DNA from 2 places in the Bilifractor sp. LCP21S3_F8 genome. Region 2 is predicted to be linked to the other one. Evidence: riboswitches for the same ligand, from Rfam matches in the RefSeq annotation. Region 2 holds a riboswitch; the other holds the start of a gene.
What was found. Region 2 has a riboswitch for cobalamin ahead of nikB (nickel ABC transporter permease). Riboswitches for the same ligand answer to the same signal wherever they lie in the genome.

Region 1 (5,318 bases), on a different contig from region 2:
ATGTTCCTATGTATCTGAAGCCCTGTACTTCACACATTTTCCACTTTCATATGCCGCATCGAGAATCTCCTGCATTCTCCGGTTTCCCGGACCGATTGTCACACCGGCATCGATGATCCTTGCGCAGTTTCTTACCGCCTCCAGCGCCTCGGCGACAGCGCGGTCCGAAATCTCATGAAAGGGCTTTTCGGTGATTACCTGCGAAGCAAGAAGACGCGCCAACCGGTAGTCGACATCATTCGTGTACAGGATTGCCGCCGCAAAAGGCGTTTTCTCTTTCTGCAGCCTGCGGTACACCGGTATCCCCGTTCCACAGGATGACAGTACCAGTACTTCCGGATTTCCCTCGACCTTCGGAAGCTCGATACTTCCGAACATCGGATCAAAAAAGCCGTTGTCAATTTCATACAGCTCACGGATCGTGTCCTCGTGAAAAATGCTCTCCGGCGTTCCGCTCCGGAAGATCTTATCGCCGTGAACGCAGATTATCCGGTCAGAAATCTTCATCGCCAGATCGATCTCATGCAGCGACATCACAACTGTTATATTCTTCTGCTTCGCCATATCCCGGAGAATCGACAGAAGCTTCAGCTTATGCTTGATATCCAGGAAGCTCGTCGGCTCATCCAGGATGATGATATCCGGTTCCTGGCAGATCGCCCTCGCGAGCAGCACCCGCTGCTTCTGCCCGTCACTGATCGCGTTAAAGTCGCGGTTGCCAATCTCCTGCGCCTGAACCGCCTTCATCGCATCATCTACCTTCCGTTCATCCTCTTCCGTCAGCCGTCCCAACCGCCCCGTATATGGATATCTTCCGGTCGCGACCACATCGTGGCAGGTCATAAGCTCCGGATGCAGACGGTCCGTCAGAACAACAGCCATACGCGAAGACAATTCTCGGAACGAATAATCCGACAAATTCTTCAGATCAAAAACAACCTCTCCCTCCACAAGAGAAAGCTGTCTCGTGATGCTTTTCAATATTGTAGATTTTCCCGCGCCGTTCGGTCCGATCAGTGTAACAATCTCACCGCGCCGGATTCCGATCTCAATATCGCGGATCACCGGCTTCCCGTTATACCCGACCGACAGACCCTCCAGGTGGAGATAATATTTTTCCTCGCTCTGTACCTTCTCCATTTATCTTCTTCCCTTCTGCCGCCGTATCAGCATAAAGATCACGACCGGTGCTCCGAAAATCGAGGTCACCGTGCTGATTTCCAGTTCAGTCGGCGCAAATGCGACCCTTGCGATCAGATCACAGATCATGCAGAAGACGGCGCCTCCAAGGAAAGTGGCCGGGATGACCACGACCGGATTTGCCGTATTCAGCGCACGCTTGATCAGGAAGGGCACCGCGATTCCCACGAAAGAAATCGGACCGGCAAATGCCGTCACCGTTGCAGAGAGGATGCTGGACAGCAGGATGAGGGCCACACGGAACTGCTTTACATTAACTCCCATGCTCTGCGCGTAGGCCTCACCAAGCTGAAAGGCACCGATCGGCTTCGCGAGCAGGAATACCAGGACAGACGCAGCTCCGATGATGATTCCGCCCACCAGGACATTGTCCCAGGTCATACCAGAGAAGCTTCCCTGAGACCAGTTGTGAAGGTTGGCGATATCCGAATCACTGGCAAATGTAACGAGAAGATTCGTCAGCGCAGTACAGATATACCCGATCATGATTCCGGCAACCAGCAACGCCGACATATTCCGCACGCTCCGGGAGACCAGCAGGATAAAGCCGGTTGACACAAGAGACCCCGCGAACGCGGCAAGGATCATGGCCCAGGAGGACACCGCTCCGTGCCTGGCCACCACAAGAATCATGAGAAACGCGACAATCAGTTTTGCGCCGGAAGATATTCCGAGCACAAAAGGACCCGCGATTGGATTCTCAAAAAATGTCTGCAGCAGAAATCCGGACAGAGAGAGCGCTCCTCCGAGAATAGCCGCCATCAGAATCCGCGGCAGACGGATCTTCCAGATGATATTCATATCATCCCTTGAGCCGATTCGGAGAAAAACAGCTCTCAAAATTTTATTAATCGGAATATCGACATTGCCGGTATTGATATTGACCACGGTCACGATCAGAAACGCAGCTGCCAGAACGGCAAAGACCGCTGTGTATCGCATTCTCCTTTTCAGATTCTCAGCGTGATAGCTGCTGATTTCATTGTCACTCATCATTCGCAAGTATGCCTTTCAACTTCAATGATCTTATACATGAAAAGGGACGAATGCCGAAGCATTCGTCCTGAAAAAATAACCTGTATTAATCGGTTCCGCCGGAAATCCGGCAAAACACCCAAGCCATCAGAATCTGCTTTCTTCGGAAGCATATCTACAAAACCTCTCAGCAGTTCTCCTGGCTGACAGCTCAAGCACCGGTTCCTGTCTTCTCATGCTCTAGGACACAATGACATAACGGAATGGTTCGCTGCTCACAGTGACCGGATCGCTCAGGAATTTCACCTGATTCTCTATTCTCATACAGATCTTCTGCACTCCTGCTGCCAGGCAGGCAAAGAAGACCAGATGCACTGAAAGGCCCCCTCTTCAATTATCTGCAACGATTATACGATACCGGCTGAAAAGTGTCAAATATACCGCACTGCGGATATAAGACTTCCTTCAGTCCTTCAATCATCCCTTCTTCTGCGGAAACTGTGTCCCTTATCCTTATACATATTGAAATCCGCCCTGGTGAGCAGCGCGTCAAAGTCCGTAACCTTCCCCCGGCATGCCGCAAACCCAATTGCCATACTGATTCCATTATTTTCTGCATTCTCACGCATATGCCGTATCAGCAGGCTGATATCTCTCTCCTCCAGATCTTCTGTCAGAACGATAAATTCATCCCCGCCCGTGCGAAACACATACTTTTCACCTGCGCATTCCTGAAGAACCCGGGCTGTTTCGCAAATCAGCACATCGCCGGCATGATGTCCCGCCGTATCGTTTGTGTTCTTCAGTCCGTTCAGGTCAACGGAAATCACTCCAAGCAGACCGTCACCCTTCCACTCGCGGATCTGCCGCTCAAGAGCCCTCCGGTTTCCGGCACCTGTCATCTGGTCAATCATGCTTTGTTTCTCCAGCTGATGCACGCTGTTCCTGTTTCGAATCATAATTGCTATGAAATCCGTCAGCGTGGAAAGCAGCACGCTGGTGTTACGGAAGGTGTCCGCCGCCGGATTGATAACCATCGTAAAGCCCTCTGTCTGATTCAAGATCTTCAGCTGCCCGGAGATAAAGCTCCGAACATCATGGATTCGCATGGAAAAATCGGGATTTTCCTTCTGAAAGGCATCCATATCACTGACCATCACCACATGTTCTGTCGCAAACCGCATATATAGCGCCCGCAATTCCGAGAGAGGAATGCTCTGGAGTTCCTCCTTCAGAGAGAAGACACCGGGTGCCGTCCATTCATAGGTGGCACTAACTGTATTGTCATCACGTTCCTCAAAGATCAGGAAGCGCTCCGGTCTCATATTTTCAGAGATACATGCAATCGTCTTCTCAATTCCTGTTCCGGGATCCTCTTCCGCCATACCAAGAGAAATTGCCTCATTTGCCCGCATCTCCTGATAGATCAGCTCGTGATCCCTTGCTATTGCATGCAGATACTTGTTGATATCAAATTCGACCGTCAGCCTCAGCGTCCGGTTCTCCCATGTTGTCAGAGCAGAACGAATCAGTACTTTTGCTCCCCTTCTCCGGTTCAGGTGTGATGCCTCATACGCACAATCCTTCCGCAGCAACAGATTCGGACAGTCGCCGCAGGGAACATCCTGACCTTCCAGCACCTCATAACAGCGGCACCCGTTCAGGCTGCCATCCGGTTTTATTCCAAAATCCCTTCGGGCAGAACGATTCATATATACAAGCTCGTATGTTCTGGGATCACTGACAATGACATGTTCCGTCAGGCTGTCGAACACCTCACGTCTCAGGTCAATGTAATCCCCGACATATGGGCTCTCCCCATGAGCCGCCTTCTCCGTGCTGCTGATCCTCCGGATCAGCAGCATGAACATCTCGTCCAGGCTCGTTACCTCCGACCCGTAGACAATCGCATGCGCCAGAACGGGATCAGCCTGAATTCCGAGCTTTCTCCAAAGCGTCGGAAGCATTCCGGATACCCTGTCAATCTTCTCTTCAACATCTCCGGCATGATCCCTGCGGCAGAAGCACAGAAAACAGCACAGCCCGATCCGCGCGATCGCCCATTCCGGATTCATCAGTTTTTTCAGTGTCGCAGATATTTCGGTCAGAATCACCTTTGCCTTCTCGGTGCTTTCCCGCATCGCCTCGGCATATGCGGCAACATCAATTAAAAGTCCTGTATAATCGATTTTTTTCAGCCGATACTGATCCGCATATATCAATCCGGCTTCTATCGCGCCGCGAAAACTCAATAGCTCTGTGTCGCGGTCGACAAATCCCAGGCGCACCTCCTTCTTTCTGTCCTCTGCCCGATCACCGCTGATCATTCCCATCATTCCCACGATTTCCTTTTCATGGTACCAGGGAACACGGGTAATCTCGATTCCGTCGAGTCTGCCTCCGGTCAGTACCAGCTCATTGGCCGATGTCGACCTGACGCCCATCTCCAGAACTTTTTTCTCCTCCAGCTCCGCTGCGGCAGAATCGATATGCCATCCCAGTTCTGATTCTGTCTTGCCAAGATAGTCCTTCTCGTCGGAAAGCCCGATTCTCCTGACAAATTCTCTGCTTGCGCCCAAAAGCTTTCTCTGTCTGTCCATCCAGAAGAATTCATAAGGAGATGCATCGCAGAGTGTCCGGAACAGATCCCCATCCTTCACCTCCTCCGTCGGATCTGTGCCGTATCCCGGCACTCCGAACGACTGACAAAATTCAGGAAGAAGAGCATCCCTATCTCTTTTCCTCTCCCATATATCCTCCCGCTCACAGAGAAGAAGATTTTTTGCATTACTCTTATAGAGCACCAGCGCTTCAAACACCGCCCACCTGTATGTCCCGTCAGCGGTCCGCACACGCAGTATCTCTGCCCTGATCCCCTTATCTGTACTTCCACCTTCCGTCTCAGCATTCTCAGCCTGAACAAAAGCAAGAAAACGATCTCTGTCGTCCGGATAGATCAATTCATCCCTGAAGTACCGGACAAACGCTGTTATCGAAGAAAAGCCATCCCGAGATTTTATCTCCGGATGGCTGGACCGGAGAATTTTCACCTCTTCTGATCCACGATCAATCAGATAAAATCCCTCGTACAGCTGGAAGATGTTCCGCAGCGTATGGTCAAGGGTTTTCGCAAATTGCAGTGA
Region 2 (5,318 bases):
GAATGATTCTTCCGTCAATAAATCGTCAGTCTATTGACATTTTATTATCGATAAAGTAATAATCGATCGGATAAGGTGTTATATTATGTACCTTGCTGTTTGCTACAACGTAATTTTTTTCTCCGACCAGCCAGATGCTCGCGGTATCCTGAAGAAGAATTTTTTCCGCGTCAATCGTCAGTTTCTTCCTGCCATCGGTATCAAATGTACTGGAAAGTTCGGAAATAATGTTGTCAAGATCTTTGTTGCTGTAATTCATGGAATTATCCGGCCCGTCGGTTTTGTAAAGCTGATCCAGGAACCACTGCGGGTCTCCGGTGGAAAGACACTGCCAGTTTGTACACAGGATATCATAATCCTTATTTTTCTCAGATTCTGTAATATCATCCTCAAGATTCAGCTGTATATCTATACCCGCTTCCTTTGCCATTGACTGTACCGCCTCCAGCATCGTTGTATAATCTCCCATAGAATAAGTGATCTTCAGAGACAAATTTTTGCCGTCTTTATCAACGATGCCGTCTCCGTCACTGTCCTTGTATCCGGCCTTCTCCAGCAGACTCTTCGCCTCATCCGGCTTATAGGTCTGTCTGTCCAGATCGTCATATCCATAGGGCGCGGATGCCGGGTACGGAGCGCCTGCCGTAGTAACTCCCGACCCCAGAATGCTGACAAGTGAATCATAATCTATGCAGTCCGCAAGGGCTTTCCTCACATTAGTATCCTTCAGTGCTTCATTTGCCTGGTTCAGAAGCAACAGACGGATTCGTGCGCCAGTCGTATTAAGAGCCTGGTATGTACTGTCATTCGCGAAGGTATCAATATCGGTAGAAGCCACTCTCTGCACAATATCCTGCTCGCCCGACTGCAGAGCCAGTCCCCTTGTGCTGTCATCTTCAATGCAGGTTATCGTAATAGAATCGATATCGGATGCTCCGTTCCAGTACCCATCGTATTTCACTTCGTCAATTTTTTCATTCACTGTAAAATCCTTCACCATGAACGGACCGGTTCCGATCGGCTTATTTGCGTAATCCTGATCATCTCCAACCTTAATAATGGAGTAGAGTGGTTCCGATAAATTTGCCAGGAAAGCGCCAAACGGTTCCGTGGTCTTGATGGTCAGATTCTGTCCGTCTGCCTCAATGGTATCTATTTTTGCTGCGGTTACCGCTCTCTCCTGCACCTGCATCGCCCTCTCCAGAGAAGCCTTGCAGGCAGCTGCATCCACCGGCGTTCCATCCTGGAAGGTCACACCGTCACGGATATGGAAAACCCATGTCTTATCATCTGTCTGTTTCCAACTGTCCGCAAGAAGGGGCTGAAGCTCATAATTTTTATCGACAGTTACCAGCGTTTCGGTAATTCCGGCACGGCAGGTTGTCCACCCGTCATATTCTGTCGCGGGATCCAGACTGGTTCCAAACCAGTAAAGAGCTGCGTTCAGGTGTTTCTCTCCTGCTGTGGATGCATTGTCACCGGCTCCGGAAGTAACTGTGGTTCCGGTTTCCTTCGATGTGGACGAAGCCGCTACAGATGCAGCGTTCTGTGAAGCGGATGAACCCTGAGAAGTTCCGGCTGCAGAGGAGCCGCATCCGGCAAAAAGTGTACATGCCATAACAGCCGCACAGGTAAATGCAATCAATTTGTTTCGAGCCATTTTTTAAATCTCCTGCCTTTCTTTTTTTGTTTTTCAAAACGAGGATCTAATATATCTCTAAGGCTGTCGCCTAAAAGATTGAACACAATGACATGGATGACAATCACCATGCCGGGCCAGAAAATCAGCCATGGGGCAGACTGTATAAACTTCCTTCCTTCACTGAGCATAAAGCCCCATTCCGGAACAGGTGGCTGGGAAGACAGTCCCAATAAGGACAGCCCACTTAGGGTAAGCAGATTAGAGCCGATATCCTGTGTAATATTGACCAGAAGGTACGGAACTACGTTTGGCAGAATGAGATGAAAAATCATATCTTTTTTCTTCAATCCACCCAGCCTGCCTTCCTCTACATAATGGTTTTCCTTTTCAGAAAGCACCAAGGCTCTGGAAACCCGGAAATTTTCAGTCCAACCAACCAGCGCCATGGCTAGCACAGTGTGCCACAGGCCAGGACCAAGAACCGTAACCAGTGCAATGACAAAAACCATGGAAGGAACCGCCATCACAATATCCGTTGCTCTGGACAGGATGTTATCCAGCCATCCTCCCGCAAAGCCTGCTGTGACCCCAAGCAGGATGCCAAGAACTGAAACAATTGCCACAACCAGAAAGACAATTAACAGAGAAGTCCTTCCTCCCCAGATAAGTCTGGACAGAATGCAGCGTCCAAGCTGATCTGTTCCCAGCGGAAACTCCCTGCTGTGAGAAATCATGGAAGCAGCATAATCATTGGCAATCGGATCATGCGGCGCAATCCATGGAGCAAAAATCGGTATCAAAATCAACAAAACAGCAAGAAGGAAGAGGATGACGAACTGCGGACTGCTGAGTGCTCTTTTTATATAATATTTCATCCTTTCCTTCCTCCCAGCCGGATCCTTGGGTCCAAAAACTGATACGACAGATCCACGACCAGGTTGACCGTTACATAGATGATTGCCATCCAGAGAACATAACCCTGGATAATCGGATAGTCTTTCACAGATATCGCATCCACAGCCATCTTTCCAATTCCCTTCCATTCAAAGATCGTTTCCACAATCGTTGCTCCCCCAAGAAGAGATCCGATTGACATGCCAAACATCGTAATCACAGAAAGCAGCGAGTTCGGCAGGATCTGGTGCCAGATAACATGCCATTTGGAAAGTCCCCTTGCCAACCCTCCATTCAGATAATCCTTGTTCAATTCTTCCAATGCACTGCCACGCAGTCTTCTCACATAGAGAGAAACCATCCAGAAAGAGAGTGTCGCTGTCGGAAGAATCAGATGTTTCAGATCTCCCGATCCCAATATCGGAAGAGCTTTCAGCTTTACTCCGAAAAAATACATCAGCAGTGTACCGACCCAAAAGCTGGGCATACTCACCCCCAGAAAGGAGATGAAGCGCAGAAGATAGTCAATCCATTTATTCTGAAAGACGGCGCACAGGATCCCCAGAGGCACTGCGATCAGTATCGTCAGTATAACCGTAGAGACCGTCAGAATAACCGTATTCGGAAGACGGCTGGTCAGTTCACTCCAGACAGATGTTTTGTAGTAATATGATGTTCCGAGATCACCATGCACAGCACGATTCAGCCATCGCCCATACTGAATCGGAAACGGATCATTCAGGCCCATCTCTTCTTTGGTTTCCTCGACCATTTGTTTGTCCGGCTTTGCTCCAAGTCTGTCATAATAAAGAGTCACCGGATCAGAAGGTGAAAGATACGTAAGACCAAAGGTAAACAGAGAGAGAAAGAACATTATCGGAATGACAAAAAGAATTCTTCCAATCAGGTATTTTTTCATGACACCCCTCTTTTCAGGCAAAAGAAAAAGACCGTTTCCGTGAAACGATCTCTGACATTTAAACACGCAAAAGATTCTGCCTCCAGGAGCAGAAATAATTTGCCGTCATTAAGTCATACATCGTGACCACACTGACATTTTTTACAAGCAGGTCTCCTGACTTATGGCTTCCTGCGGCACGCTTCCTTCCCATCCATAAAGACAGTGGATAACCAGCGGACGCATCCAATTACAGTTGCGAGACAGTACAGGTCTTTCACCTGTTTCCCTATTATCAGAAATCCCGATCTAACGATATGGCATTTCTGCACTTGTAAAAGATATTTAATTAAACTTGTTTTACTATAGTAACACCATTTTATATTTTTGCAAGAGAAATTATTAAATCCGGATTTAAATGTGCTTCTTCCGGATTTCTGCTTCTTTCAGATGGCTGGCGCCGTTTCATCATATCCGCCTGGAGCACCGGAATCATGCAGTACATGAAGGAGCGCGGCGGATTCTCACTTTCCGAATCAACTACCGGGCGTACCTGGCCTGGCAGGTCGAGGACAGCATATATGTCGATGACCGAAACGAACGTTTTTCCGCGATGGTCTCCTCGCTGGATCCTTCCCTGTCTCTCCCGGAACTGATGCAGCGCATCGCGGACTCTTATGCCTCAATGGACCTCGACGGTGCCTACATCGTTCTCGACGATCGGATCGGAAGCGGGGAATTAGAGGAAGGCTGTTTTACCACGGAACACCTGAATCTCATCGAAGCCAGAGAAAGTGCCCCGGAAGACCAAAACGAACCAGTGCAGTTGCGGTCGGACTGTGCGGACAGAGAACGTGTCCTGGAAGTGCAGAACGAACCGGGCATGCGGCCCATCCGGTTCAAAAATATAGCTGCTCTGAACAAGCACCTTGACGCGATCCGGGAAGGATCCTATACCCTTGTATTGCCGCTTCATATCCGAAGCCTCTGCGCAGGTTTCGTCATTCTCCGCAATCCTCGTTTTATCATAAAAGAATGGCGTTTTTATGAATTTCAGGATATCGTGCTCCATGCACTCACCGAATGGGATACAAACCGAAAGCTGGTGAACTCCCTCTCCACCCTCCGCGAGATTTATTACCGTGATCTGCTGACCGGTCTGTACTCCAAGAACGCCTTTGAACCGCGCTTTCTTCCATGGCTCTCAGGCGAGCTTGACAAAGGCAGGTTCATTGCAATATTCTTCCTGGATATTGACGGCTTCAAAGAAATCAACGACACCAGGGGACACGCCTACGGTGATCACATTCTTCAGGTGACCGCATCCGCTATTCTGCGCGCCGTCCCGCCGGACAATTTCACGTACCGATACGGCGGCGACGAATTTGTGGCGATCATCTCCTGTCAGAACGAGGAAACCATCGCACAAAGCCGCAGGCGTATTCTTGAGTTTCTGGCGCAGGATCAGATTTCTGCCAGCATCGGCACCAGCTACCCGGTCCTGGACTGCCCGCCAGACCAGCTTTATTCACGCATCGAAGAATATATTCACGATGCCGACGAGGACATGTACCGCTGCAAAAAGATTCATCACGCGGCACGGTAAACGCCTCCCCTGACAGATCATCCTTTGACAACCGATCGACAGCATTTTCACCGTTTAATCTTCATGGTTTTCACCATGACCGGGTATGCTCTTTCCTTCCCGAAGACAAATCCGAGCCGTTGGGGACTTAATGTTTCCGTCTCGATATATTATACCAGATTGAATCATTGGATTGATGATCTCTTTAAGAAAGCGAGTTCTTTGCGAAAAGCCGACGTGAGCCTGAAGTTCTTTGACCGGCTTGGGGCCCTCCTCTCTTAATAATCGAATAACTTTTT

Region 1: it holds a riboswitch for cobalamin, as region 2 does, so the genes downstream of both, ACTQ3A_RS05585 (FecCD family ABC transporter permease) here and nikB (nickel ABC transporter permease) in region 2, are expected to answer to the same signal.

What each region holds. Positions count from the first base shown of each region.
Region 1 is NZ_JBQKIK010000008.1:20,609-25,926, reverse strand. Features, by position in the region: gene ACTQ3A_RS05590 (ABC transporter ATP-binding protein) at 7-1,140, opposite strand; gene ACTQ3A_RS05585 (FecCD family ABC transporter permease) at 1,141-2,193, opposite strand; cobalamin riboswitch at 2,351-2,536, opposite strand; gene ACTQ3A_RS05580 (EAL domain-containing protein) at 2,649-5,318, opposite strand, start outside.
Region 2 is NZ_JBQKIK010000010.1:76,694-82,011, forward strand. Features, by position in the region: gene ACTQ3A_RS06740 (ABC transporter substrate-binding protein) at 26-1,660, opposite strand; gene ACTQ3A_RS06745 (ABC transporter permease) at 1,642-2,517, opposite strand; gene nikB (nickel ABC transporter permease) at 2,514-3,455, opposite strand; cobalamin riboswitch at 3,585-3,785, opposite strand; gene ACTQ3A_RS06755 (diguanylate cyclase) at 3,853-5,040, shown strand; gene ACTQ3A_RS06760 (ATP-binding protein) at 5,095-5,318, opposite strand, start outside.